One region of the Paraburkholderia sp. BR10882 genome, then DNA from elsewhere that is predicted to be linked to it. Evidence: predicted binding sites of a transcription regulator. Region 1 holds the regulator's gene; the other holds the start of a gene.
The links. The regulator HrcA, encoded in region 1, represses chaperone genes, less so after heat shock. The targets are predictions, from matches to a motif close to TTAGCACTCNNNNNNNNNGAGTGCTAA.
Positions count from the first base shown of each region.

Region 1 (15,059 bases):
CGAGCGCCACGAGCGCGACTTCGAAGCTGCCGCCGGCCATCGACAGTTCCTGCATACCTTGCGTGACCGCCGAGCCGAGCGCCTTCGCCGCCTTGGCGCGCGCCTTCGAGAGCTGGCGTGCCTGCACGAGATAGGCTTCCTGCGCCTTCTGCTCGGCGGCGCGCAGGCCGTCGAGATCGGATGCGGCGTCGAGTGCCGCGAGCTGCTGGCGGCGCGACGCGTGTTCCTCAGGTAGCGTTTCGGCCGGCAGGCGGAACTTGCGCGCCGTCGAATGCAGCGCGTCGAGGCGCCGTTCGACCTGCGCGAGATGTTGCGGATCGAGATCGAGGCGTTGCGCGTAGTGCGAGAGCGAGTACGCCGCTTCCTGGATCTGGATCGCGGCCGGTTCGAGCGCGGCGAGGGCGTCGTTGAGTTCGGCGTCGACTTCGGCGAGGGAGCGCAGCTTCGAGACGATCGAGTTCAGCTGCGAGAGCATCGCCTCATCGGATTCCGATAACGCCGCGAGCGCGCCTTGTACGCCTTCGATCAGGTTGGCCGAGTTCGAAAGCCGCACGTGCTCCGCGTTCACTTCCTCCCATTCGCCCGGCTGCGGCGCGAGCTTGTCGAGCTCGGCGAGCTGCCACGCGAGGCGCTCGCGCTCGAGTTGCAGCTCGCGGTCGCGCGACATGGCGCTCTGCAGGGCGAGACGCGCGTCGCGTGCCTCGCGCCACGCGCGCGTGACGGTGGCGGCGAGATCCGTGAGGCCCGCGTGCGTGTCGAACAGTTCGCGCTGCGCATCGGGGCGCATGAGCAGTTGGTGAGCATGCTGGCCGTGGATGTCCACGAGCATTTCGCCCAGCTCGCGCAGTTGCGCGAGCGTGGCGGGCGTCCCGTTGATGAAGGCGCGCGAGCGCCCGCCGCTGTCCACCACGCGGCGCATCATGACCGTGTGCTCGCCGTCGCCGTTCGTGAGCGCCTGCTCGTCGAGCCAAAGCGCGGCATGCGCGGGCACGTCGAACTCGGCGGTGATGTCGGCGCGGGCCTCGCCGGTGCGCACGACGCTCGCGTCGGCGCGCGTGCCGAGCGTGAGGGCGAGGGCATCGATCAGGATCGACTTGCCCGCGCCGGTTTCGCCGGAAAACACGGTGAAACCGCTATCGAATTCGAGGTCGAGCGCGGCGACGATCACGAAGTCGCGAATCGAGAGATGGCGAAGCATGGCGTCTGGTTCTGCTTTTTGGGTTGGCTTTGATTACCGTGGGACTGCTGGCTGCATGGCAACGCACCCGCGCGCTTCACGCCAGGACGCGGGTTTAGTCCTCCGGATCGCCCTGCAGCAAGGGGTGCTCGTTCCAATGCAGCTTCTTGCGCAGCGTGCGGTAGTAGCTATAGCCGACCGGGTGCAGGAAGGGCACCGTGTGGCGCGAGCGGCGCACCTCGATCACGTCGTTCAGTTCCAGCGCCGTGAACGACTGCATGTCGAAGTTCACGTTGACGTCGCGGCCCGCCACGATCTGGATGCTTACCTTGCAGTCGTCGGGCAGCACGATCGGGCGGTTCGAGAGCGCATGCGGCGCGATCGGTACGAGCACGATGCCTTGCAGCTGCGGATGCAGGATCGGCCCCTGCGACGAGAGCGCGTAGGCGGTCGAGCCCGTGGGCGTCGCGACGATCAAGCCGTCGGAGCGCTGGTTGTACATGAAGCGGCCATCGACGTTCACGCGCAGTTCGGCCATGCCCGAAAAGCCGCTACGGTTCACGACCACGTCGTTGAAGGCGAGCGCGTGGTAGATCGGGTCGCCGTCGCGGGTGATGCGCGACTCGAGCAGCGAGCGCTCCTCGCGCTCGAACGAGCCCGCGAGCAGTTGCGGCACGACCTCCTGCATCTCGGAGAACGCGATGTCGGTAATGAAGCCGAGCCGCCCGTGGTTGATGCCGATGAGCGGCGTGCGGTAGGGCGCGAGCTGGCGGCCGATGCCGAGCATCGTGCCGTCGCCGCCGAGCACGACGGCCACGTCCGCGCGCGCGCCGATTTCGGACGGCTGCAGCGCGGGATAGCCTTGCGCGCCGATTTCCTCTGCGGTTTGCGCTTCGAACACGACCTCGAAGCCGCGCTTCGAAATGGTCTGGGCGAGCGCCGTCAGCGGCTCGGCAATGCCTGGCGTATTGCTGCGCCCAACGAGCGCAACCGTCTTGAACTGGCTCTGGATCTTCTGGATCTGCATGCCGGCATTACACCATAGTCAGGTCACGAAAAGAACCTGGCGCAAGCCGGGCACGGCCCGCCAGGCCTTGCGCGCCGCGCCCTCCCGCCCTAAGCCGGTGACACGGCGATGACAACGCGCGATGTGCCAGACGATGTGCCATGCAACATGCCCGGCGGTAACGGCCGAAACCGGGCCGCCCCACGCGGCGGGCCTGCCCGTCGGGCCCGACCTGGCGGCGCACTCGCGGCCAACCCGCCATTAGGCTAAAATTTTGAGTCATGCTAGATCCCCGCGCACAAACCCTCCTCAAGACGCTGATCGAGCGCTACATCGCCGAAGGTCAGCCGGTCGGCTCGCGCACGCTGTCGCGCTATTCCGGCCTGGAGTTGAGCCCGGCGACGATCCGCAACGTCATGTCGGACCTCGAGGAGCTGGGTCTCGTGTCCAGCCCGCATACCTCGGCCGGGCGTGTGCCCACGCCGCGCGGCTATCGCCTGTTCGTCGACACCATGCTCACCGTCGAGCCCAGTTCGGACGACGACGCGCTCACGCGGGCGGTAAAGACCACGCTGCGCCCCGGCGAGCCGCAGAAAGTGGTGGCGGCGGCGGCCAGCGTGCTCTCGAACCTCTCGCAGTTCGCGGGCGTGGTGCTGACGCCCCGGCGCAGCCACGTGTTCAAGCAGATCGAGTTCATGCGCCTGTCCGACAAGCGCATCCTGCTCATCATCGTGACGCCCGAAGGCGACGTGCAGAACCGCATCATGGCGACGCAGCGCGACTTCACGCCTTCCGAGCTCATCGAAGCCTCAAATTACATCAACGCGCACTTCGCGGGCCTGTCGTTCGACGAGGTGCGCCGCCGCCTGCGCGAGGAAATCGACGCGCTGCGCGGCGACATGACCACGCTCATGCACGCGGCCGTGACCGCGAGCACCGAAGAGCCCGAAAGCGGCGACACCTTGCTCATTTCCGGCGAGCGCAACCTGCTCGAAGTGGCCGACCTTTCCTCGGACATGGCGCGCCTGCGCAAGCTCTTCGACGTATTCGACCAGAAAACCAGCCTGCTGCAGCTGCTCGACGTCTCGAGCCACGCGCAGGGTGTGCAGATTTTCATCGGAGGCGAGTCGCAACTCGTGCCGATCGAGGAAATGAGCGTGGTGACGGCTCCCTACGAGGTGAACGGCAAGATCGTCGGCACGCTTGGCGTGATCGGACCGACGCGCATGGCGTACAACCGCGTGATTCCGATCGTCGACATCACGGCGCGCCTGCTCTCGCTCACGCTCAGCCAGAACTGAGCGCCGCATCGGGCACCGGGCATCGGACCACCCTCTTTCCGACGATCATCCCCCGAAAGGCGTGGCGCGCGCCATCGGCCGAATGGCCAACGTGCGGTGAGTCGCCGCGTCGCGGGTCCGGTTTGGCCCGCCAGGACCGCCCGCTATAATGCTTGTTTCATGCAACCGTTGCTGCGCATTCGCGCGGCGCCACTGATCGCCTATGCGTTTCGACCTGGAGCGGCCTTCGCAGTCCGCCGCGGCGCATCGCGTCGCCGTGCTGCTCATCAACCTGGGCACGCCGGACGCGCCCACGCCGCGCGCCGTGCGCCGCTATCTCGCGCAGTTCCTGTCCGATCCGCGCGTGGTCGAGATTCCGGCGCCGATCTGGCAGGTCATCCTGCGCACGCTGATCCTGCCGTTTCGCGGCCGGTCGTCGGCGAAGAAGTACGCGGCGGTCTGGACGCCCGAGGGTTCCCCGCTGCGCGTGCATACGCAGAAGCAGACCGACGGCCTGCGCCATCTGCTGCAAATCAACGACTACACGGTCCTCGTCGATTACGCGATGCGCTACGGCACGCCCGACATCCCGGCGATGCTGAACCAGCTCAAGCTCGCGGGCGCGGAACGCATCCTGCTCATGCCGATGTATCCGCAGTACTCGGCGTCGACCACGGCCACGGCGTTCGACGCGGCCTTCGCCGCGCTGCGCCGCATGCGCAACCAGCCGGAAATTCGCACGGTGCGCGGCTATCACGACCATCCGGCGTATATCGCGGCGCTCGCGGCCCAGGTGCACCAGTACTGGCACGCGCACGGCAAACCCAATTTCGCGGCGGGCGACCGCCTCGTGCTGAGTTTTCACGGGGTGCCGAGCCGTACGCTCGATCTGGGCGACCCGTACCACGACCAGTGCCAGCAAACGGCCGCGCTCCTTATGCACGCGCTGGAGCTAACGCCGGTCGAATGCCGGGTGACCTTCCAGTCGCGTTTTGGGCGGGCGCAATGGCTCCAGCCATACACGGCGCCCACGCTGCGGGAACTGGGCGCGGGCGGCGTGCACCGTGCGGACGTGTTCTGCCCTGGTTTCACGGCGGATTGCCTGGAAACCATCGAGGAAATCGGCATGGAAGTGCGCGACGAGTTCCTGCACGGCGGCGGCAAGGAGTTTCACCGCATAGCATGCCTGAATGCCTCGCCGGCGTGGATCGCGGCGCTGGGCGAGATTGTTGCGCAGCACCTGCAGGGCTGGCCCGTGCAGGCCGCGGCGCCGGCTGGCGCAGTGGCCTGACCCAGTGAACTGAGCGTGAACTGAGCGGCGCATCCGGAAAGCTTCTGATGAACTACAAGATTTCGACCGAACCTGGCGCGCGGCTGCGCATCGACAAATGGTTATGGGCGGCGCGTTTCTTCAAGACGCGCTCGCTCGCCTCGGACGCCGTGAGCAAGGGGCGCGTGCGCATTGGCGGCGACGCCGTGAAGGCATCGAAGGACGTGCGCGTGGGCGACCTCGTCGAAATCGAGATCGATCACGTGGTCTGGGAAGTGCGGGTGCTGGGGATTTGCGAGATGCGCGGCCCCGCCAGCATCGCGCAGACGCTCTATACGGAAACGGAAGCCGGGCGCGAGCGGCGCGCGGCGGAGCAGGACCGGCGCCGGCTCTTTCGCGAACCGGCTGCCGTGTTGCAGGGCAGGCCGACCAAGCGCGACCGCCGCACTATCGACAAATTTTCGCGTGAGGGTTGAAGAGCGCTTCCATCGTAGCGTGCACGCCCCCGTATTCCGTCGTGTTTTCGTTCACGGCGCCCGACATGCAGATGGTCGTAGTCCCGGCGATGAGTACCAGCGCGACCACCGATATGGCAAAGGTCAGTTTCACGGTACTCCCCTTGGGATCGCAGCAAAACAGCCAGTTTCGAGGCCCGGACAGCGTTTTTATGTGCGGTGATGCTGCTAAAAAAGGTGCTGTCCGTGGGCCCATTCGGTGCGGTGCCGGGCTCAGGGTAAACGCGTCATGAGCAGCACCTGTTCCTGAGTGTAGGTCAGGGATGTCCCTTACTCAATTTCATTTTTGCGGCGCTGCAGTAATGATTGTTACGGGCGATTTCGCGGCTTGATCTTCTGTATAAAAAAGCCGCGAGAGCCTCTTGAAACAAGCGATCCGGCACCCATGTGCTCTCGCGATGTCCGAAGCCTCTGTCGCGTCGGCGCAACGGCCCAGGCGCAGTAGAGCGGCCGGCGTCATGGCGCCCGAAGCTTTGTTCCCTTTTTCACTATTCAACCACGTTCAGCGACATGGAAAACACGCAAGAGAACCCGACGAGCCAGAACCCCACGCCCGCGGACGAGGCGTCGCAGGCAGCCCAGCCCCAGGCGGCTGAAGCGGCCGAGCAGGCAGCCCAAGGCGGCGTGGACCAGAACGCAGCGGCGCTTGCCGAGGCCGCACTGGCCGAAGCCCAAGCGAAAGTCGCCGAATTGCAGGACGCCTTCGTCCGCGCCAAGGCCGAGACCGAGAACGTACGCCGCCGCGCGCAGGAAGACGTCGCCAAGGCGCACAAGTTTGCGATCGAAAACTTCGCCGAGCATCTGCTGCCGGTGATGGACAGCCTCGAAGCCGCTCTCGCCCATAACTCGGACGACCTCGCCAAGGTCAACGAAGGCGTCGAACTCACGCTCAAGCAGCTCACCGGCGCGCTCGAGAAGGGCAAGGTCCTCGCGATCAACCCCGTGGGCGAGAAGTTCGACCCGCACCGTCACCAGGCCATCTCGATGGTCCCGTCCGAGCAGGAAGCGAACACGGTGGTCAGCGTGCTGCAAAAGGGCTATGTGATCGCCGACCGCGTGCTGCGTCCGGCGCTCGTGACTGTTTCGGCACCGAAGTAAGAAAGATGTAAGTAATGCGGTGGCCTGAAGGAACCCAAAGGAACCCAAGGGAAACCCAACGGCCCTGCGATTAAAAAAAATGATGGAACGCATAGCCCAAACCCCTTGAAATCGCCGTAGCGGCACTTATTTGGGCAGTAGTTCCGTATTGAAGTGGACGCCAGCCGCGCACAAGGGAAAACGCGGCTCGAGCATGTAGTTACCTGCGCAGCGCGAAAGCGGCGTCCGCACAGCGACCAAATTCTGGAGATTTGACAAAAATGGGCAAAATCATTGGTATTGACCTCGGCACCACCAACTCGTGCGTGGCGCTGATGGAAGGCAATCAGGTCAAGGTGATCGAGAACTCGGAAGGCGCCCGTACGACGCCTTCGATCATCGCCTACATGGACGACAACGAAGTGCTGGTCGGCGCACCGGCCAAGCGCCAGTCGGTCACGAACCCGAAGAACACGCTGTACGCAGTCAAGCGCCTGATCGGCCGCCGCTTCGAAGAGAAGGAAGTGCAGAAGGACATCGGCCTGATGCCCTACAAGATCGTCAAGCACGACAACGGCGACGCCTGGGTCGAAGCGCATGGCACGAAGCTCGCGCCGTCGCAGGTTTCGGCTGAAGTGCTGCGCAAGATGAAGAAGACCGCTGAAGACTACCTCGGCGAGCCGGTCACCGAAGCCGTGATCACGGTTCCCGCGTACTTCAACGACAGCCAGCGTCAGGCCACCAAGGACGCCGGCCGCATCGCCGGTCTGGAAGTCAAGCGCATCATCAACGAGCCGACGGCAGCCGCACTCGCGTTCGGTCTGGACAAGGCCGAAAAGGGCGACCGCAAGATCGCCGTGTTCGACCTGGGCGGCGGCACGTTCGACATCTCGATCATCGAAATCGCAGATGTCGACGGCGAAATGCAGTTCGAAGTGCTCTCGACCAACGGCGACACGTTCCTCGGCGGTGAAGACTTCGACCAGCGCATCATCGATTACATCATCGGCGAGTTCAAGAAAGAGCAGGGCGTCGACCTCTCGAAGGACGTGCTCGCGCTGCAACGCCTGAAGGAAGCCGCTGAAAAGGCCAAGATCGAACTGTCGTCGGGCCAGCAGACCGACATCAACCTGCCGTACATCACGGCGGACGCGTCGGGTCCGAAGCACTTGAACCTCAAGTTCACGCGCGCCAAGCTGGAAGCGCTGGTCGAGGAACTGATCGAGCGCACCATCGAGCCGTGCCGCATGGCGATCAAGGACGCAGGCGTGAAGGTCGGCGACATCGACGACGTGATTCTCGTCGGCGGCCAGACGCGTATGCCGAAGGTGCAGGAGAAGGTCAAGGAGTTCTTCGGCAAGGACCCGCGCCGTGACGTGAACCCGGACGAAGCCGTGGCCGTTGGCGCCGCGATCCAGGGGCAGGTGCTTTCGGGCGACCGCAAGGACGTGCTGCTCCTCGACGTGACCCCGCTGTCGCTCGGTATCGAGACGCTCGGCGGCGTGATGACGAAGATGATCAACAAGAACACCACGATCCCGACCAAGCACGCACAGGTCTACTCGACGGCGGACGACAGCCAGTCGGCCGTGACGATCAAGGTGTTCCAGGGCGAGCGCGAAATGGCAGCGGGCAACAAGCTGCTCGGCGAGTTCAACCTCGAAGGCATTCCGCCCGCACCGCGCGGCGTGCCGCAAATCGAAGTGACCTTCGACATCGACGCGAACGGCATTCTGCACGTGGGCGCGAAGGACAAGGCCACCGGCAAGGAAAACAAGATCACCATCAAGGCGAACTCGGGTCTGTCGGAAGCCGAAATCGAGAAGATGGTGAAGGACGCCGAAGCGAACGCGGAAGAAGATCACCGTCTGCGCGAGATTGCCGACGCGCGCAACCAGGGCGACGCACTGGTGCACAGCACGAAGAAGGCCGTGGCCGAGTACGGCGACAAGATCGACGCTTCCGAAAAGGAAAAGATCGAAGCCGCGCTGAAGGATCTCGAAGAAACGCTGAAGAGCTCGTCGGCCGACAAGGCGACGATCGAGGCGAAGGTCGAGGCGCTGTCGGCAGCGTCGCAGAAGCTCGGCGAGAAGATGTACGCCGACATGCAGGCGCAGCAGGCAGGCGCGGCCGGTGCCGCCGGCGCGGGTGCCGCAGGTGCCGGTGCGGCCGAGCAGGGCGCGCAGAACGACGCCGACGACGTGGTCGACGCCGAGTTCAAGGAAGTCAAGAAGGACTAAGCCGGTTCGTGGCGGTCATGACCGTTCTGCCTGATCAGCGAACGGTCGTGATCCGATGAAAGCGACTACGAAAGCGGCCGCATCGGTTACGATGCGTGTCAGCATTGCAGCGCCTGGCGAGCCATCCGGCTCTCCGGGCACATTTGTTTTATGGAGGCCGTTCTCTTTCAGGGGCCGCCGCGGCGTGATAAGCGCCTGTGCGGATGTTCAGGGGAACGGCAAACGGGTCACGAGATCCAGCATTCAAGAGGAGCCGGCGCGCGCCGTGAAGCGCGAGGCCGGCGTTGAACCGATATGGCGAAACGGGATTACTACGAGGTTCTGGGCGTCGCGAAGAACGCGAGCGACGACGAAATCAAGAAGGCGTATCGCAAGCTCGCGATGAAGTATCACCCCGACCGCAATCCGGACAACAAGGATGCGGAAGAGCATTTCAAGGAGGCCAAAGAGGCCTACGAAATGCTGTCGGACTCGCAAAAGCGCGCGGCTTACGACCAGTACGGCCACGCCGGCGTCGATCCCAACATGGGCGGCGCGGGCGCGCAGGGCTTCGGCGGGTTCGCGGACGCTTTCGGCGACATCTTCGGCGATATCTTCGGCCAGGCCGCTGGCGGCGGCCGCGGTGGCCAGCGCAGCGGCCCGCAGGTGTATCGCGGCGCGGACCTGCGCTACAGCATGGAAATCTCGCTGGAGCAGGCGGCGCACGGCTACGAGACGCAGATCCGCGTGCCGGGCTGGACCGGCTGTGAAGTCTGTCACGGCTCGGGCGCGAAGCCCGGCACGAAGCCCGAAACCTGCCCGACCTGCCATGGTTCGGGTTCGGTGCGCATGTCGCAAGGCTTCTTCAGCATCCAGCAGACTTGCCCTAAGTGCCACGGCACGGGCTCGTACATTCCTGAACCCTGCACGAACTGCCACGGCGCAGGCAAGGTCAAGGAAACCAAGACGCTCGAAGTGAAGATTCCGGCGGGCATCGACGACGGCATGCGCATCCGTTCGGCCGGCAACGGCGAGCCTGGCATCAACGGCGGGCCGTCGGGCGATCTGTATGTCGAGATCCACATCAAGCAGCACGCGGTGTTCGAGCGCGACGGCGACGACCTGCACTGCCAGATGCCGATTCCGTTCACCACGGCGGCGCTGGGCGGCGAGATCGAAGTACCGACGCTGGCGGGCCGCGCCTCGTTCACGGTGCCCGAAGGCACGCAGTCGGGCAAGACGTTCCGTCTGCGTGGCAAGGGCATCAAGGGTCTGCGTTCGAGCATCGCCGGCGATCTGTATGTGCATGTTCAGGTGGAAACGCCGGTCAAGCTCACCGAACACCAGCGCGAGATGCTGCAGCAGTTCGAGAAGTCGCTCGTGGAGGGCGGTTCGCGCCACAGCCCGCAAAGCAAGAGCTGGTTCGACCGCGTGAAGAGCTTCTTCGACTGACGCGCTTTTCCGGCGTCACCATGCAGCAGGTAAGCAGCAGGTAGTGATCAGCAATGGCAGTCAATGCTGGCGGCGCGACTTTCGCGCTGCTCGACGATGGCGACTCGACGGCGGTTAGCCGCTCGAGCCGCCTCTATACGGGGTTCGTGCGCGAGCTTGCGTGCCAACGCGCGGCGGATCTCGACGCGGTGTGCGCGCAGGCGAATGCCGAACTGGCCAAGGGCCTTCACGCCCTCGTGATCGGCGACTACGAGTTTGGACGCACGCTCGAATTCGCCAGGCGCGACACGACCTCATCCAACGAAACGCAGCACGGCCACGCCGCGCTGCGTTTTTTATTGTTCGAACGCTGCAAAACGCTCTCGCGCGAGGAAGCCGATGCCTGGCTCGCGGCGCAAGAGGGCGCTGAAGCGCCTGCGCCTGCAGGCGTGGCGGGCGTGACGATCGGTGTCGATCGCGAGCGCTTCGAGCATGACATCGCCGCCGTGCAGGATGCCTTGCACGCGGGCGACTCGTATCAGATCAACTACACCTACCGGCTCGGCTTCGAGGCGTACGGTTCGCCGCTCGCGCTTTACAGGCGCTTGCGCGAGCGTCAGCGCGTGCGTTACGGCGCGCTGATCGCGTTGCCGGGCGACCGCTGGGTACTCTCGTGCTCGCCGGAGCTGTTCGTGGAGAAGCGCGGCCAAACGTTGCGCGCGAAACCGATGAAGGGCACGGCCGCGCGCAGCGCCGATGCGCAGCAGGACGCCGCCGTCGCGCGTTTTCTCGCGAACGACCCCAAGAACCGCGCCGAGAACGTGATGATCGTCGACCTGCTGCGCAACGACCTCTCGCGCGTCGCGCAAACCGGCTCGGTGCGCGTCCCGGCGCTCTTCAGTGTCGAGCCCTACGCGTCCGTCTGGCAGATGACTTCGACCGTGGAAGCGACGCTGCGCGAAGGTACGACATTCGCCGGCGTCATGCGCGCACTTTTCCCGTGCGGCTCGATCACGGGTGCGCCCAAGCACCGGACGATGGAGCTGATCGAAGCGCTCGAGCATGCGCCGCGCGGGCTTTACACAGGCACGATAGGCTGGCTCGAGGCGCCCTCGGCGGGCGAGGTTTGCGGCGACTTTTGCCTCTCGGTCGTGATCCGCACGTTGACGCTCGATGCGCCGTCCGGGGGCACGGGCGCCACGCGGCGCGGCGAAATGGGCGTCGGTGCGGGCATCGTGCTCGACAGCGTGGCCGCCGACGAATACGAGGAGTGCCGCTTGAAAGCCCGTTTTCTGACCGATGCCGACCCGGGCATCGAATGCTTCGAAACGATGTACGCGACGCGCGCTGACGGCGTGCGCCACGTGGAGCGCCATCTCACGCGGCTCGCGGCGAGCGCGGCGTGGCTCGGCTTCCCGTGCGATGCTCAAGCGTTGCGAGCGCGCATCGACGAAACCTTGGCCAAATTTGCTGACCAAAACGCGCCACACCGTTTGCGTCTCGCGCTCGGCAAGAGCGGGGCAGCGACAATTACCAACGCACCGCTTGTGCCGCTCGCGCAAGACACCGTAGGTGTGCTGCTGGCATCAGACTACGGCTTTGCGCCGGTCGAATCCGCCGACGCGCTGTTGCTGCGCAAGACTACGCGCCGTGCAGAATTCGATCGTGCGTGGCGCGAGGCCGAAGCGCAGGGCGGCTTCGACATGCTGTTCTTCAACGAGCGCGGCGAACTGACCGAAGGCGGCCGCTCGAACGTGTTCGTGAAGCGCGACGGCAAGTGGTTCACGCCACCGCTCGCCTCGGGCGTGCTGCCGGGCGTGATGCGCGGCGTGCTGCTCGACGACGATGCATTCGGCGCACAGGAGCGCGTGCTCAGCCGCGACGATGTGCTCGACGCCGAGGCCTTGATGCTCACGAACGCGCTGCGCGGCGCGGTGCCGGCGCGCTTGATTCGATGAAGCTCGCGTAGAAACAAAGCGCGCTCCCAACGGAGCGCGCTTTGTTGATTCTGCGAAGCGAAGCTGCCAATCAGAACACGTGCTCGGGCCCCGGGAACGTGCCTTCCTTCACGGCCTGCACATACGCGCGCACGGCCGATTCGATATCGGGCTGGCCCGTCATGAAGTCCTTCACGAAGCGCGGCCGCTTGCCGGGGAAAATGCCGAGCATGTCGTGCAGCACGAGCACCTGGCCCGAGCAGTCCACGCCCGCGCCGATGCCGATGGTCGGAATGCGCAACTGCTTCGTCACTTCCGCGCCGAGCGCCGCGGGCACGGCTTCGATCACCACGAGCTGCGCGCCGGCATCCTGCAGCGCCAGCGCGTCGCGAATCATCTGCGTCGCGGCCGCATCGCTCTTGCCCTGCACCTTGAAGCCACCGAACGCATGCACCGATTGCGGCGTGAGGCCGATGTGCGCGCACACGGGCACGGCGCGCTCCACCAGCATCTTCACCGTGGGCGCGAGCCATTCGCCGCCCTCGATCTTCACCATCTGCGCGCCGGCGCGCATGAGCTTCACCGAGTTCGCAAACGCGTCTTCGGGCGTGCCGAAGGTGCCGAACGGCAGATCGGCGATGATCAGCGCCTTGGTCTGCGCGCGCGCCACGCAGGCCGTGTGATAGGCGATGTCGTCGATGGTGACGGGCAGCGTCGTGGTGTGCCCCTGGAGCACGTTGCCGAGCGAGTCGCCGATCAGCACCGTATCGACGCCCGCGCGCTCGCACAGCGCCGAGAAGCTCGCGTCATAGCACGTCAGCATCGCGATGCGTTCGCCTGCATCGCGCATGGCCTGGAGTTTGGGCACGGTGACCGCGCTGCGGCTCGTTTCCTGCAGGTAAGTCATGGGAAATCCGTTGGGAAAGGGAAAACGGGGAGGGGCTGCGCCGCGCGATCGCGCCGATGAGGCGGTTATAGCGACGTGCCCTTGACGAAGGATTCCTTGCGGCCGCGCATCGTCTCGATACGTTCGGCGACGAGCGCGAGGTCCGCATCGGAACCTGGTAGATCCAGATGCTCCGCGCCGACGGTGAGCACCGGCGCATGATCGTAATGATAGAAAAAATCGTTGTAGCTGTCGCAGAGCGCCCGCAGGAACGCACTCGAAATAGCCAGCTCGCGCGGCAACGCCCGCTTCTGGATGCGCGCGTACAGCGCCTCGGGGCTCGCCTGCAGATAGACGACGAGGTCGGGCGTGGGCGCCGATGAGCTCAGACGCGAGGCGAGCGCGCGGTAGAGCGGCAGTTCGTCTTCGGCGAGTGTGAGACGTGCGAACAGATCGTTGCGTTCGGCAAGGAAATTCGTCACGAGCGGCACGCCCGCTTCGCGGCGCGCGGCGACGTCGCGCGAAAGTTGCTCGCGCTGCAAGGCGATATGCAACTGCGCCGCGAGCGCGTGCGACGAGGGCGCGGTGTCGCGATACACGCGTTCCAGAAACGGATTCTCGGCGTTCGATTCGAACAGCGTCTGCATCGACCAGCGTTCGGCCAGACGCGTCGCGAGCGTCGTCTTGCCCGCGCCGATCGGCCCTTCGATCACGATGTACTGGAGCGCGGCCGGTCGCGTGGCGCGCGCGCTGACGACGGGCAGGGGTGTCGTGCTCATCGGCAGTTGCCGGAGCCGGAGGGCGGCGTGTCCGGTGCTGGCGCCACACCCATGCACTGGCACAACGGCTTGACCTTCTCGATGCGCTGGGCGGCCACGGCGGCGAGGAACGCGCTGGCGGGCCCCTGGCCCGGAATCACGAGTTCGGGATCGATCTCGACGAGCGGCACGAGCGCGAATGCGCGGCCCGTCATGCGCGGATGCGGCACGACGAGGTCGGTTTCGTCGATGGTGGCGTCGCCGTAAAGCAGGATATCGATGTCGAGCGTGCGGGGCGCGTTGCGAAAGGGGCGCTCCCGGCCGAAATGATGCTCCACGCGCTGGCACAGGCCGAGCAGCGCGTGAACGTCGAGACTCGTCTCGATCTTCACGACGCAGTTGTAATAGTCGTCGCCGCCCGCGTCGATGGGCGCGGTGCGGTACAGACTCGATTTGGCGACGACGGTGAGGGTGTGCTGTTGTGCAAGGCACACCACCGCGTCTTTGAGGGTTTGGCGCGCATCCCCCAGATTCGCGCCAATTCCCAGCCAGGCAACCGTCATGGCTTCACTTCCTGCGACTTTTGTTGCGGTTCGACGCATGTGCGCCGCGGCAAGCCGCGACGCCGCACGGCGTCAGTCCTCGTGCGGACCGGCGTGGCCGTCATAGTCCGCACTGCTGGCTTCATGCACGTCACCGGCAGCGCCGGCTTCCGATACAGCACCTTCGCCCGTTCTGCGGCTCTTCGCGCCGCCGCGGCGGCGGCGTTTGCGCGGCGAGCGCTCCTTGCCGCCCTGCGCGAGAAGCGTCTCGCGCTCGGCGTTGTCGCCGGAAATGAAGTCCGTCCACCATTGGCCGACTTCGGCGTCCAGCTCGCCCGATTCGCAGCGCAGCAGGAGGAAATCATACCCCGCTCTAAATCTTTGGTGTTCCAGCAGCTTGATCGCGCCGCGGCCACGTTTTTCGCGGCGCAGCTGCAGGCCCCAGATCTCGCGCATGTCCGACGAAAAACGACGGTGAATCGCCAGTTTTTCCGTTTGCGCGTCGATGACGTCGTCCATCGCGCGATGCAGCGCCGGCACGGGCAATTCGCCTTCGGCCGTGTATTGCTGCCAGCGTTGCTGCACGTCGTGCCACAGCAGCGTGGCGAACAGGAAGCCCGGCGAGACCGGCTTGCCTGCACGTACGCGCGCGTCGGTGTTCGACAGCGCGAGCGTGATGAAGCGCTCGCCTTGCGGCTGTTCGAGCACCACGTCGAGCAGCGGCAGCAGGCCGTGATGGAGCCCTTCCTTGCGCAACCACTTGAGGCACTCGAGCGCGTGGCCCGAGAGCAGCAGCTTGAGCATTTCGTCGAAAAGACGCGCGGCCGGTACGTTGTTGATGAGGTCCGCGAGCTTCACGATGGGGTCGCGCGTGTGCTCCTCGATCTCGAAGCCGAGCTTCGCCGCGAAACGCACTACGCGCAGCATGCGCACCGGATCTTCGCGATAACGCGTGGCCGGG
Region 1 is NZ_JBFPKP010000003.1:135,464-150,522, forward strand. Features, by position in the region: gene recN (DNA repair protein RecN) at 1-1,198, opposite strand, end outside; gene AB3X99_RS09900 (NAD kinase) at 1,293-2,204, opposite strand; gene hrcA (heat-inducible transcriptional repressor HrcA) at 2,465-3,484, shown strand; gene hemH (ferrochelatase) at 3,687-4,754, shown strand; gene AB3X99_RS09915 (RNA-binding S4 domain-containing protein) at 4,802-5,209, shown strand; gene grpE (nucleotide exchange factor GrpE) at 5,759-6,346, shown strand; gene dnaK (molecular chaperone DnaK) at 6,607-8,565, shown strand; gene dnaJ (molecular chaperone DnaJ) at 8,860-9,996, shown strand; gene pabB (aminodeoxychorismate synthase component I) at 10,050-11,933, shown strand; gene panB (3-methyl-2-oxobutanoate hydroxymethyltransferase) at 12,004-12,819, opposite strand; gene AB3X99_RS09945 (deoxynucleoside kinase) at 12,885-13,577, opposite strand; gene folK (2-amino-4-hydroxy-6-hydroxymethyldihydropteridine diphosphokinase) at 13,574-14,119, opposite strand; gene pcnB (polynucleotide adenylyltransferase PcnB) at 14,192-15,059, opposite strand, start outside.

Region 2 (15,059 bases), 130 kb from region 1:
ACGGCCAGTTGCGCCAGGATCTGTGGGACCGCTCCACGCAGCCGATGATGGGCGTGACCGACACGCTCGGCGCCGCCATCGCCGCGCTGCTTGCCAATGGGCAAGAGCCGCCAGAGGCCGTGCGCGAAGCGCAGGAATATGTGTATCAGGCCGTGCAGAACGCGTTCAGGCCGGGGATGGGCGCGTGGCTGCCCGACCGGTTCTTCTGGGCGCGCAGCAACGACACGGACGCGGACGAAGCCTCGCCCGGCGAAGCGAAGCAATAAGACCACGGCCTGGCCTTCTGCGCGGAGGCCAGGCGTGCAAACCGCACAGACGAAAAAAAGCCCGCATCGCTGCGGGCTCTTCTTTTCGGGCTAGGGGCACACGCCTCACGGCGCGTCCCCTGCACTTCTGCACTTCGATGTAATTTCGGCGTGAGCCTGGCTCTGCATGGGACCGGAGTAGGCGCTGAAGCACCAACTCCGGATCGCGATTACATGTCCATGCCCATGCCGCCCATGCCGCCGGGCATGCCGCCAGGCATCGGAGCATCTTCCTTCGGCACTTCAGCAACGGCTGCGTCCGTCGTCAGGAGCAGGCCGGCAACCGAAGCTGCGTTTTGCAGTGCGGTACGCGTGACCTTCGTCGGGTCGACCACGCCAGCTTCGACCATGTCGACGTACTCGCCGGTCGCTGCGTTGTAGCCGTAGTTGCCTTGGCCAGCGGCGACTGCTGCCACGACGACCGAAGCTTCTTCGCCGCCGTTCGTGACGATCTGGCGCAGCGGCTCTTCCATGGCGCGCAGGACGATCTTGATACCGGCGTCCTGGTCTGCGTTGGCGCCCTTCACGCTGGCGATTGCCGTGCGTGCACGGATCAGCGCAACGCCGCCGCCCGGGACGATGCCTTCTTCAACGGCAGCGCGGGTTGCGTGCAGCGCGTCTTCCACGCGTGCCTTCTTTTCCTTCATTTCGACTTCGGTCGCAGCGCCGACCTTGATCACTGCGACACCGCCTGCCAGCTTGGCAACGCGCTCCTGCAGCTTTTCACGGTCGTAGTCCGACGTCGCTTCTTCGATCTGCGTGCGGATTTGCTTCACGCGCGCTTCGATGTTCACGGCTTCGCCTGCGCCGTCGATGATCGTCGTGTTTTCCTTGCCCACTTCGATGCGCTTGGCTTGACCGAGTTCGGCCAGCGTTGCCTTTTCGAGCGTGAGGCCGGTTTCTTCAGCGATGACTTGACCGCCGGTCAGGATCGCGATGTCTTCCAGCATGGCCTTGCGACGGTCGCCGAAGCCCGGAGCCTTGACGGCGACGGTCTTCAGGATGCCGCGGATGTTGTTGACGACCAGCGTTGCGAGCGCTTCGCCTTCGACGTCTTCAGCGATGATCAGCAGCGGACGGCCAGCCTTCGCGACTTGTTCCAGAACCGGCAGCAGATCACGGATGTTCGAGATCTTCTTGTCGAACAGCAGGACGAACGGGCTTTCCAGCACGGCGACTTGCTTGTCCGGGTTGTTGATGAAGTACGGCGAGAGGTAGCCGCGGTCGAACTGCATACCTTCGACGACTTCCAGCTCGTCTTGCAGCGACTTGCCGTCTTCGACGGTGATGACGCCTTCCTTGCCAACCTTGTCCATCGCTTCAGCGATACGGTCGCCGATCGACGTGTCGCTGTTTGCCGAGATCGAGCCGACTTGAGCGATTTCCTTGTTGGTCGTGCAGGGCTTGCTGACCTTGCGCAGCTCTTCGATTGCTGCTGCGACGGCCTTGTCGATGCCGCGCTTCAGGTCCATCGGGTTCATGCCCGATGCGACGTACTTCATGCCTTCGCGGACGATCGACTGGGCCAGAACCGTAGCCGTCGTCGTGCCGTCACCGGCGTTGTCGCTGGTCTTGGAAGCAACTTCCTTGACCATTTGCGCGCCCATGTTCTGGAGCTTGTCCTTGAGCTCGATTTCCTTTGCGACCGAGACACCGTCCTTGGTGACCGTCGGGCCGCCGAACGAGCGCTCGAGCACCACGTTGCGGCCCTTCGGACCCAGCGTGACCTTCACTGCGTTGGCGAGAATGTTCACGCCTTCAACCATCTTGGAACGGGCGGAATCGCCGAACACGACGTCTTTAGCTGCCATCTTCTAACTCCTTGAATTCTTGAATAGTGAGCGGTGGAATGAACTTACTTGTTCACCACGGCCATGATGTCTTCTTCACGCATCACGAGCAGTTCGTTGCCATCGACCTTGACGGTCTGGCCAGCGTACTTGCCGAACAGAACGCGATCGCCGACCTTCACGTCGAGCGCGATCAGGGCGCCCTTGTCGTCTCGCTTGCCCGGGCCGATGGCCAGGACTTCGCCTTGATCCGGCTTTTCTGCCGCTGCGTCCGGGATCACGATGCCCGAAGCGGTCTTGGTTTCTTGATCCAGGCGCTTGACGATCACGCGATCATGCAAAGGACGAAGGTTCATGGATAGATCCTCTCTTGATTAGGACTTGAAGCGACTCAAGAAAACCTGGCTGCCGACTACCGCCAGCCAGAGATGTTGTTCGCACCGGAGTTGTTAGCACTCTCATGCGGTGAGTGCTAATTATATGGACGGGGAGTGACAAATTCAAGAAGGGGCGGAATGGGGAATTTCCGTTGAGATTGATTCAACCCCGGAGGCACTCTTGCTAGTTCAGGTTGGAACTATTGGATGTCGGGCTTCCGTGCCATATCTAAGTATTTTCTAATAAAAACAATAGGATAGATCGCCTCAATATCCGACCCCATAAGAAACCGCATGACTCTGGCAGCAACGGCATCCAGCAAGCGGGCCCCAGCCCGCCGGGTCCTCCGGGACGCCTCTCGGGGAAATCCCCGATCTTGCCATGATCCGGCGCGATTTATATGCGCAAGCGGTTTGTTGGCGCCCTACTGCTCGTAGGCAGCGCATATGTGCGGTAGGCAACACCGGCAATCAACGGATGAACGGAAAATCACTCATATGATCTTTCGAGCGGCTGCGCCCGATCGGGCACCGCCGCTCTCCTGCGCATGCAGATCGTGAGTTCCGCGAGGCTTCGCCGATCGCTTCAACGACGATCCTGAACATGCCGAAATGGCGTCGCCATGACGGTGGAACGACAGCATGTCAGTTCAGATGACTCGTAACCGGGGTTTCCCCACACCATGCAAGTTCTGTGGCGGGACGCTCTATCAGCATGTCGATTCCTGCCCTTATTGCGGCACGGATCGCCCGCTCGACGCGGCTGCGCACGCGCGCCCGAAAGCCACCTTAAGAGTCATCGGTTCCGCGGCAGCGCCTATGCCTGCCGTTGCAAAGGTGCCGCTTGCCGGCGCGGCCGCATCCCATCGCCCGGCGGTGCACGCAGACTATTTGCACCACTATCAACTCGAGGAACACCGGCCGTTCTGGCGCACCGGTAAAGGGCGCTTCGTGAAGGGCGTTTTGCTCGCCTGGTTCATTGTCGCAATCGCATACGCTGCGTTTCTGCTATACGGCGAAAGGCGCGGCCAGGAAAGAGAAGTACGCGTCACGCGCGCGAGCCTCTCTGAGAAAAGCTTGCCAAGCGCGAATGCCACACTTCCACGTGGCGCGAACAATCAGGCAGCGCGCGAGATACAGCGCGACAGCGCACCTGCGGAGCAACGCCGCGAGGATGCGCTGCAAAGCGCGGACCGATGTGCCTCGCAACGTGTCTGGGATTGCGTGCGAGAACAGGCATCGTTGGCGCTCGCGATAGATCCGGCCAGCCTGCACGCACGATCGCTGATGGAGCGCGCCATCCTGGCGACGGGCTGGTCGCCGCTTCGTACGCCGATCGGCCCCGCGCAATCGGACGCGGCTGTGCCGCGGCCGCGCGATGCAAGCAGCGTTCCGCTTCCGTCGTCGCGGGATTGGGGCGCCGCTGCGCCGGCCGCGCCGAACGCCCCAGCCATAGTCGCGTCACCTCCCCCGCTGCCGAGCGCGAGTAGCACGTCAGCTAACGGACATCCAACGGACGTCGAAAGTGCGGATACGAGCGTTACGTCGGCAGTTGCGAATCAATCCGCTGCCGCCGGCGCAAACGTCCCTGGCAGCAACGACGACGGCGTCGATACCCAGGAGCGCGCGATTCGTCAACTTGGGTGGAAGGACGCCCCATCCACCGACGGCACGCATTGAAAACGATTACAGATTAAATCGAAGTCTGTCGTAGAACGTATCCAAGGCGGGAGAGAGACCATGCTGAAAACGATGCTCGCAGGACTGGCGGCGCTGATTACCCTGCTCTTTTCGACACTCGCGCTCGCCGCTGCCGCAGACGCGAACTACAAGATCGTGACCGGCCAGGAGCGCGGGACGTACATTCAGATCGGCCAGGACCTGGCGAAATGGGTCGCGCAGCCGGCGGGCATCGACCTCGAAGTGATCCCATCGAAAGGCTCGGCCGAAAACGTGCAGCGCATGCGTTTCGAGCCCGGCGTGAAGCTCGCGCTCGTGCAGTCCGACGTCTACCAGGCCTACGTCGACATGGCCAATTCCGGCAACGAAGAGGCCGGCACGCTGATACGGCCGCTGCGGCTCATCATGCCGCTCTACGACGAAGAGATTTACTTCGTGGTGCGTACCGACTCGCCGATGAAGACGATCAACGAGATCAAGGACAAGGTAATGAGCGTCGGCCTGATCGGCAGCGGCACCGCGCAGTCGGCGACGACGCTGTACCGACTCATGTTCGGCCAGCCGATTCCTGAGCAGAACGCGCAGCACCTGAGCAACGAGGACGCGCTGGCCGCGCTCATCGTCAAGAAGATCGATGTGGCCATCATCGTCGCCGGGCAACCGGCCAAGCTCTTTACCGACATGAACCCCGAACTGCTTCAGCAGATCCGCTTCCTGCGCGTCGATGCGAACGCGCCGGAAACGGCACGCGCCAAGCAGACCTACTATCCTGCGACGATTCACGTGTCGAGCTACCCGAACTGGCTCAAGGAAGACGTGCCGACGTGGACGGTCAAGGCCTTTCTCGTCACCTATGACTACAACCTGCGCGATACGGTCGGCAACCTGAAGCGCTTTGCCGATTCGCTCTGCGCGAACTTCGACAACCTGCAGGAACACGGCCATCCGAAGTGGAAGCAGGTGAAGCTCGAGCTGCCGGGCCTCGGCAAAGGCTGGCAATACTATCCGCCCGTTGAGCGACGCCTGAAGGCGTGCTTCGCGCATCGTGCCGCGATGCAGGCGGCCGCGGCGCCGCGCGCCGTCGCCACAGAACAAGTCAATGCACGGCCCTGTTCGGACCCGGAGCGCCTGCTTCTGCTTTGCAAGTAATTTGACACTGCATCAGCAGTGTGCGACAGATCGGGGGAACGCGCGATGAACACGAGCGCCCAGAAGATGAGCGACGCGGACGACCGTGCATGTCAGAAGTGCGATCTTGTAAGTGAGAGCGGTTGCCGCAATCAATCAACGCGAGCGCCGAAAATGACCTGCATACGCAGATGGATGTTGGTCCCGGCCATACATGATCGCAATCGTTTGTACCCAGACAAATGGCAGGCTTGTTCCGCCATATAAAGCTGCGCCACTCACAGATGCGATAGAAATACACGGCTCGGACCACGAGATCGCCAGGCAGTTCGCTCGCCCCGGTTTAAGCGACGCCATGTGTCGCTTTTCCTGAGGAACGTATCGAGATCGCATGCAAAGCCTGTGATCCGGAACGCTGCCGTCGGGGCAGAGTTCGCGAGCGGAGGACGGTCTTTGTGTTCCGGCGCACGGTCATCCCCGCGCAGCCTCCCTAATATGCGCCTACTGTTAATCCATTAACCGGCGACCGCACGTCATGAGCATCTCGAAGCTCAGCTCCTGGGGCCACTACCCGTATGCACCGCAAACCGGCCGCGAGCCCGGTTGGCGAGAGAACGCGCAGGCTGCGCTGTGCGACGCCGCCACGCGTTTCGGCACGACATTACCCTTCGGCAATGGTCGCAGCTATGGCGACAGCTGTCTTGCCGCCACCGACCACGTCCTTATGCTTCGCGGTCTTGGCCGCTTCATTGCCGCGGATTGGAAAACCGGCGTCATTCGTGCTGAGGCGGGCGTCACGCTCGGCGATGTGCTTGCGCTTGCGGTCCCGCGCGGGTGGATGTTGCCTGTCACGCCCGGAACGCAATTCGTAACGCTCGGCGGCGCGATTGCCAACGACGTGCACGGTAAAAACCACCACGTGCGCGGCACCTTCGGACGACATGTGCGTCGCTTTTCGCTACTGCGCTCCGATTGCGAGCCAATTGAATGCGCGCCCGAGGAAAACGCTGTGTTCTATCGCGCAACAATCGGCGGCCTTGGCCTGACAGGAATCGTCGAATGGGTCGAACTGCAACTGATGCCTGTCGAGTCGAGCCGCCTGGCCACCCACACACGTCCCTTCGGCAATCTCGATGAGTTTCTTGCGCTGTCGAACGAGTACGACGCAAAGCACGAGTATGGCGTGGCGTGGATCGACTGTTTAGGACGCGGCGCCTCGCTTGGGCGCGGCATCTACGTCAGCGCTGACCACGCAACCGACCATTGCTTCGACATGCCGCGCCGCCCCGTGCGGCGGGTGCCGTTCGCCCCGCCGTGGTCTCCCGTGAACCGCTACACGCTGAAGCTCTTCAACGAGTTCTACTACCGCCGCGCGACGAGCAAGACAGGGCCCGCCGTGGTTAACTGCGCGAGTTACTTCTATCCGCTCGACAGCATCGAGGAATGGAACCGTCTGTACGGGCGGCGCGGCTTTCAGCAGTATCAATTCGTCGTGCCTGATGACACGGCCCGCGACGCTCTGTACGCGTTCCTCGACGCGATCGCCTCGACCCACGCGGGCTCCTTCCTTGCGGTGCTCAAGCGCTGTGGTCCGCTCGTCTCTCCAGGGCTGCTTTCGTTCCCAATGCAGGGAATTTCGCTCGCCCTCGACTTTCCCCAGCACGACACGCGCAACGCGACGCTTTTCGCGCGACTCGACGCGATCGTGCGCGAAGCGCGCGGCCGCCAATACCCGGCGAAGGATGCCCACATGACTGGTGCGGATTTTCGTGCCGCCTATCCCGCGTGGCAAGCGCTCGAACAACTGCGCGACCCGGCCTTGATGTCGCGCTTCTGGCAACGGACAACCCGGTAATGGACAAGAACATTCTGATCGTGGGCGGCTCTTCCGCCATCGCCGTGGCCTGTGCCCGGGAATGGATCAAGCGTGGGGCGAACTTCATGCTGGCTGGGCGCCATGCGCCGCGTCTCGACGCGGTTGCCCAGGACCTGCGCGTGCGCGGTGCAGGCCGAGTCGGCACGTTCGTGCTCGACGTGAACGATTTCGAACAGCACCGCGCCATGCTCGACGCCGCCATGACAGAGCTTGGCCGCATCGACATCGTTCTACTCGCGCACGGCACGCTCTCCGACCAGTCGGAGTGCGAACGCGATCCACAGGCCGCGGTGCGCGAGATCACCGTCAACGCCCTCTCGACGATCGCCCTGCTCACCCTGCTGGCCACCGTGTTCGAGGCACAAAAGAGCGGTTCGATCGCCGTCATCTCGTCGGTGGCAGGCGACCGCGGCCGCCCTTCGAACTACGTCTACGGCACCGCCAAGGCGGCGGTGACGACCTTCTGCGAAGGGCTGCGCGCGCGGCTGTTCAAGTCGAACGTGAGGGTCCTCACGATCAAGCCGGGTTTCGTGAACACGCCAATGACAGCTGGACTCGCGCTGCCGGGCCCGCTCGTCGCCTCGCCCGAGCGCGTAGCGACGGACATCGTGCGCGCCGTAGAACGCGGAAAGGATTCGATCTATACGCCGTGGTTCTGGGCAGAAATCATGCTCGTGATCCGCTCGTTGCCTGGTTTCGTATTCAAGAGGATTTCCCTATGAGCAGTCCGGCTGCCAGCATGACGCTCAGCCGTTCGCGGCTCGTGTTCTGGTACGCGGTGTTCGCTGCCATTTCAATCGGCGCGAATTTAGGCAGCCAGAGCCTTGCGTTCCACCTGTACCAGGGCCTGTATGCAGTTGCAATTTCGGTCTGCATCGGAACAGGCGTCGGGTTGATCGTCAAATACTTGCTCGACAAGGCGTGGATATTCCGCTACGAGCACCGCAGCGTTGCACACGGTGTGCGTACGTTCACGCTGTACGTTGCCATGGGACTCGGCACCACAGTCGTTTTCTGGACGGTGGAATTCGCCGCGGATGCGCTCTTTCACGAGGAAATCGCGCGCCTGGCGGGTGGCGCACTCGGTCTGGTGATCGGCTATGTCACGAAATACCACCTCGACAAACGCTTCGTTTTTTCCTGACCACGTGTGCGTTGCAGCACAGAGGCTCCACGCTGCCATAGTTACGATCTTTTTCCGGATCGCAGACTATGCGAGCGCGGGCTCTGCTGCGCTCCGACCAACGCCCCGAGGACCGGTCCACCTGTTCCTGTCCCGGCACGGAGAATGAAGATGGCCACGCCCGCAGCACACCCTGTTCCGCTGTGTGTGGACCTTGACGGAACGCTCACGCGCACCGACCTGTTGTTTGAAGCCTTCTTTGTACTCGTCAAACAAAGTCCGCTATCGATCTTTCTGTGCTTCGCCTGGGCGCTGCGCGGGCGCGCCTACCTCAAGGAGCAGATCGCACAACGCGTAAACATCGACGTTGGCGTGCTGCCCTACAACACCGAGTTGCTCGCCTGGCTACGCGACGAGCGAGCAAGCGGGCGCGAACTGTATCTGTGCACGGCCACTAACCAGCGCCTCGCCTCCCAGATCGCCGCGCACGTTGGACTCTTTACCGGCGTGCTCGCGAGCACGGTCAGCAACAACCTGCTCGGCAAAAACAAGGCGCAGGCGCTCGTTGAGCAGTTCGGAGATCACGGCTTCGACTATTGCGGCGATGCGCGAGCGGATTTGCCGGTATGGCGCCAGGCCCGCCAGGCGATCGTGGTCGGCGACAAGCACATTGTCGCCGCAGCCCGCAAGACAAATGCTGCGATCATCTTTTTCGAGGAAAAGCGCCGGCTGATTCCGCTCGTGCTCAAGGAAATGCGCGTGCATCAGTGGGTGAAAAACGTGCTGATCTTCGTGCCGCTTCTCACCGCACACCAATTCATGGACCGTTCCTCAGTCGCTGCCGCCTGTATCGCTTTTCTGTCGTTCAGCCTGGCCGCTTCGTCGGTGTACCTGCTTAACGACATGCTGGACCTCGACGCCGATCGGCGCCACGCGCGCAAGCGCAGCCGCCCATTCGCCTCGGGCAAGCTGTCGTTGAAATTCGGCATCGTGCTCACTGTAGGGCTGCTCGCCGCCGGTGGCGGTCTCGCGGCACTCCTGCCGCGCGAATTCGGTGTCGTAATGGCCGCATATTTCGTAACGACCGTTGCCTACTCGTTCGCACTCAAGCGCATGACACTTGTCGATGTGTTCACGCTTGCGTGCCTGTACACCGTGCGTGTGATCGCCGGCGGCGCTGCAACAGGCATCCCGCTGTCGTACTGGCTAATCTTGTTCTGTGTGCCAATTTTCCTCTCGCTTGCAATGCTCAAGCGTTATGTCGAACTCGACATGATCGTGCGCGAGGGCAAGACCGAAGCCGCCGGCCGCGGCTACATCACGCAGGACATCTCGATCTTGCGCTCGTTCGGCACGGCTTCCGCGTACCTCGCCGTGCTCGTGCTCGCACTTTATCTGAACACGCCGGAAATGAAGGCGTTGTATCACCACCCGAAGGCATTGTGGGCCACATTCGCACTCACGCTCTTCTGGGTGAGCCGGATCTGGATGTGCGCGTTTCGCGGCATGATGCACGACGACCCGATCGTGTTTGCGTTCAAGGATCGTGCGAGCCTTGCTGTGATCGCGCTGTCTGGTCTCAGCATGCTGCTCGCGATCTGAATCGCGCCAGCGACAAAGACTGAGCAGGGTGCACTTCCCGTTACGGCGGCAAGTTCGGGGCGAATGCCCTCTGGCTCACGAACACATCGATGACACATGCGCACGAGTGCTCGGCTACGGCGCGTAGCACTCGCAAGTCGAGCGATGTTTCGTATTTGCCTGGTCGAGCGACGTACGCTGGCGCACAGACCCACTTATGACCATGCTCTATGGTTGACCACTGAATCCGGCCGAGTGGGTGTGCGGCCGTCCGAAGAGCCTAGGGACCTTGGACAGTGCTCCCGTTTTCGCTCTATGGGCTACGTCGTTTTGGGTTTCCCACGTTTCCCAACGAATGCCCGAATTCGCGATCGACTTCACGATCAAATCTGCGCGATCTGCGCGGCGACCGGTTTGCGAATTCGCACACGGGATTCATGCTCAGCGATTTTCCCGCCATAGAGTTTGACGGTCATTAACCGAGATGGGGATGGACTTGAAGCTAGATATGGCAAGCGCTAACGACGACAAGGCATGGCTTCTATGGAGCTTATCTGCCGCCACTTGTTTCATATTGATTCTCGCATTCAGCGGAACAAGCGGCTCGTTTTTCTGGGACTACCATGTCTATGAGAAAGGCTTGAGTTGCTATTCGCAGGGACCGGATCCCTACGCGTGCGCATCGGGTGATTTTCCATTTGTTTACCCCCCAGCTTTCCTCAAAGTGTTTTCCGTTGTCGACTTCCCGACCGCGTTTGCTTTCCTGGTTCTAGCCTCTGTCGCAGGTATCGTCTGCGTTAGCCTGAGTCTCAAGTCTCAAATTCCCTATCATCGCCTGGCTCCGTGCCTGATTCTTGGCTTCCTGATAGGCGGATCGGGCTTTGCTTCGATCCAGACAGGAAACATCAGCGTCTTCGCACACCTACTCCTCGTATCGCTGTCCTATTTTCTATACACGAGGCGGTCGGTCTACACGTTGGCGCCACATGCGATCGCAATCATATTATTTTCTGCCATAAAGCCCTACTTCCTTGCCTATGCCTTGCTCTACCTTTTTCTGCCCCGCCGCAGTTTGATCGCATTCGTCGCAGTGCTGCTATCGGTTGCCGGCATCTACATTGCGCAACCTGCGCTCTATCCTCAGCTGTGGGCTGGGTTCCAGAGCGCCATTTACAATCAGATCATCCGGCATGGGGATGCAGGGCTGACAATTTTCGGCGTGTTCTCCAGGTTTGGGATGGGGAAAGTCGGCTTTGCTCTCCATCTTCTCCTGATACTTCTCGTTGTACTGACATCGGCAGCTCTTCGATACAGGCATGGGCAACGCGCTGTACAGATCAGCTCCGCCAGCGAGTTGTTTTTTTTCCTCGCCATCCTCATTCTGCTCAACCCGAGGTTGATGTCGTATGATTTCAGCGTTTTTGCGGTTTGCCTCTATTTGTCCATGATCCTGTCGTCACGAGGTGATGGGTGGGTGGGACTGTTCTTAAAGATTTTCCCTTTCTTGACCATTCTGCCTCTATGCCTCGAAGGATTGTTTGATATTCGAGTGCATTCTCTAACGTACTACTTCCTCGCAACCTACGTCCTGCTGGTTGCCGCAGTGGCCTGCCATTGGCCCTTGCGTGCCACATGGACAAAAGCACCTGGCAGCGTTGCGCACGAGAAGTAAGTTCGCACGAGCGGGAAATGTTCCGCCGCCAATTCAGTCCTCCGAGCCAGTGGCAGGCCGATATCTCGCACAGATTCGAACTCCACGGCTTGCTGCTAATTTCCGTCAAAGTGGGAACCACGCCAACGCATTCAAAGCGACTCTTCCAACGCGCCACGCTTCGCAAAGATGACCTGGCGCACCCACCTGCTAACACTTTCGGTGTATTGCATAGCGGGCTTCTCGATCAATCGAAAGGTCGTATAACTGACAAGAACCAGGACGGGGGTGGTCAGCAGGATCGTGAACCAGTGCTCCAGAGGGGTGAATACGCGTGCGCTTTGCTTTCCAACGACAAGGTTGAAGAGCGTAAACAAAATGAACCCGTGCAGGAGATAGATGCTGTAAGCGAGCTCCCCTAGCATGCGGGATAGCTGGCTGGTCAAGGCGCCGAACAAGGTGGCGCCGCCGGCAATCGCGGCAAAACTCAGGGAAAGCAGCGCTAACGTGACCCACGCATAGGTCGTTGGAAACAAAGTGACCGCCACGGTGATCGCGGCGATTGCAACGATCGAGGCAATGCTCTTCTGTGAAAGGTTACGGAACCAGGCGTGACGACAAAGAAGTGCCGAAATGATCCCCCCAAGAAACGGTGCCAGGAATCTTGATTCCGCATGAAAATGGACAAGATCCAGCACGCCGACAAATCCGATTATCAATACCGCAAGCGACGGAATAGCTCCAATCATCACCGCCAGCAAAGGGAGGCAAAGATAGAATCCCCATTCATAGGCGAGCGTCCACGGCACACCCGACAAAATGAGGTTGGTGTCCTTGACCCCGTTGAGATCCGGCTCACCAAAACTTGAAAAAGCTAACCATCTCGATGCGTTGATCATTAGCGTCAAAGGAGATTGCGTTAGCGCGAAACGTGACATGAAAGCGACCGCAACGAAAAGCAGCAGCATTGCGAACAGATACAACGGCGTCAGCCGCAGGACTCGGGAGACGTAAAGCTTGGTCCAGTCAACTCCGTTCTCTTTGTCATTGATTATTTTGGTAGAAAACAAAAATCCGGTAATCATAAAAAACAGGGACACGCTGGCTCGTCCGATATTTGCCATGAAATTCGATGGGGGGGAGTCAAACTGTGAGGTCCTGATGTAGTAGTACCATATGCAGGAATGGTGCAGGAAAACGAAGAACGCCAGGTACCCTCTCAATCCGTCAATCGTCGCAAAGCGTCCTGCAGCGTTTGGGGCGCCGAATCGCCAAATCAAAACCCTGGCAGTGGCGAGTGCGAGGAGCACCGCGGCTAACACCGGGAAAGGACTAGTCGGGGTTATCATTCCTTTTTCGACCTCTCAGAAGAGCCAGCCTGCGGGAGCGCCACGTCAGCATACTGGGCCTTCCCACCTGCTTGCCTTCATTGGGCGCCGAGGATGGCGATTGAGGCGCTTGCGTTGTATTGCAAGCGCCTCAATCAAGCGCAGCACTAAATCCGCACAGGTGGAAACTCGGCCGCGCCCAGATTCTCGATCTCGATGTAGGACGGCAGCTCATTCGCGGTCCGCGAGTACAAACCCACGGCCGTTTGGGAGAACCCGAGCCGTTTGAAATAGTCGTGGCAGGTCGCATTCCTCCCGGTATCGACCAGCTCAGCGCGGACTTCAGAGCCGGATTTCAACGCCAACCGCGTAGCAATCGCCCCGACGACCAACTCTGCGCCGAGCCCAAACACGCGGCACGACAGGACAACCTGAACAATCTTCTCGCCATTGATCAGGCAAACGGAGATGATGCCGTTGTCGATCAATTTATCCCGCAGCGAAGAGACCACGCAGTACCCGCCCTGGCTGATGAACGCCTCGAACTCCGACCGCTCCCATCTTTTCCCGGTCGTATTGAATTGATTTGTCTTGTTGATAAGCTCGAACGCGCGATCGAAGTGCCTGGATTGCGGCGTCTTGATCAAGAAGAATGACTGGCGAAGCTGTAACGAAGCTAGCCACTCTTCCCGCGAAACGCCATTGTTCGCGTCGGCACTCGCTTCGCGCTGCGAAATCGCGCGCACGAGTTCGGTACGGCGCGATGACTCTTCGGTGACGATGGGGACCTGCGTTTCGGCCGATCGCAGAATGATTCGTCGCCAGTCGTAATGATTGCCGCCGAGGCAGCGCATGGCAGGAATCGCCGCCTTCACCTCCGACAACTCACGGTCGTTGTCGTCGATAAAGACACAGTTGCCCGGAAGCAGATTCACCTCCTTAAGGATTTCAAGGATGTTCTGCGACTTGGGCTTCCAGTTGATGCGCACGCACGCGAAGTCGTCCACGGTAATGGCGCCGCGCCAGATGGCGTTGAACCGTTCAATGGTGGGCGCTTCTTCATTCTTGCTGCAGATCGCCAGTAATCCGCCACGTTTTTTGAAGTACAGCAAGGCTTCAGCGAGGCCGATAGGCCAACCTTCGATACGCTGCTCCTGGCTCACACTCTCGCCTTCCGCTGCCACGCCGCGCCACAGGGTGTCGTCGAGGTCGACGATAATCAGCTTGACGGGGTCTCGCTGCTCGATGACCTTGACTATCGCTTCGACCCGGGAAAGGAACGCGAGGGTAAATTCGCGCGACGCGACCTCATATGTCAGGATATGGCCAATCGCTTTGGGCGCAATCAGCCGATTCGCGTCCAGCTTGAAGTCCCAATCGTTGATGAACGAAGCGTGGGAACTGCTCAACAGGACATCGTCCTGCAGGTGCCGGCGGCCGACAAAATTGAGTATCTCGTTGGCGTCGAGAAAGTAGCAATTGTTTGTCTTGCGCACAGCGTCCGACAAGAGCCGGTTAATCTCACGTACGAGGTATCCGGGCGATGTCACAGCGAATGGATCGATGAGATCGCCGTCGTAATTGAAGCTCGGCTCGAAAAACGACATGAAGACGATCGGAGCTGTCGTGATCTGCGCGGCGACCTGCGCCACTTTCTCAGCGAGATATTCTCCTGTTCTCTCCAGCAATGAGCGCGCTTCCTCGTCCGAGCGCAGGCGCGAAAAGACCATGTCAACCACAGGTTCGGACGTTTGCGTCACTTCGCCCAGAATGTGGCGGAGCGTGAGATTCACGACGACGACGTCATCGGTTGGCGCGGCGTCTGGAATCGGAGCGTAGCGTTTCGATCCCATCAGTATGTGCCGGATGTTGTGCCCGGAGTTTGCGCTTCGCTTGACGAGCATCTCCACAGAACACGTGCCGAGCAGCAATATATTGAGCTTGCGCGAATGGATCGCGAGCGACGTCGGTGGCAGCGGCAGGTTGACCTGTTTATCGGCGACCGACGAGTAAAACAAATCGCGGACAAATTGACGCATTTAGGACCTCGGAGTCGAAACGTTCTCCACCCGCAGGCGGCATCGGCCTTGAGATTAGAGCAGAGCGCAGATGCACCATCTGTGCGCCGACATACACAACCCGGAGCGGATGATCCCTGCGACGGCACGCATGACGTTTATAAACGTCCTTGCCATAACGGGGCCGATCAGGGAGATAAAA
Region 2 is NZ_JBFPKP010000003.1:265,207-280,265, reverse strand. Features, by position in the region: gene AB3X99_RS10475 (hydroxymethylpyrimidine/phosphomethylpyrimidine kinase) at 1-266, shown strand, start outside; gene groL (chaperonin GroEL) at 476-2,116, opposite strand; gene groES (co-chaperone GroES) at 2,161-2,451, opposite strand; gene AB3X99_RS10460 (TAXI family TRAP transporter solute-binding subunit) at 4,213-5,301, shown strand; gene AB3X99_RS10455 (FAD-dependent oxidoreductase) at 5,816-7,135, shown strand; gene AB3X99_RS10450 (SDR family oxidoreductase) at 7,135-7,878, shown strand; gene AB3X99_RS10445 (GtrA family protein) at 7,875-8,300, shown strand; gene AB3X99_RS10440 (UbiA family prenyltransferase) at 8,451-9,881, shown strand; gene AB3X99_RS10435 (hypothetical protein) at 10,351-11,532, shown strand; gene AB3X99_RS10430 (acyltransferase family protein) at 11,664-12,860, opposite strand; gene AB3X99_RS10425 (HAD-IIIC family phosphatase) at 13,007-14,878, opposite strand.
Region 2: a site for HrcA is predicted at 2,545-2,571, ahead of groES (co-chaperone GroES). Genes of this name have one in related genera too.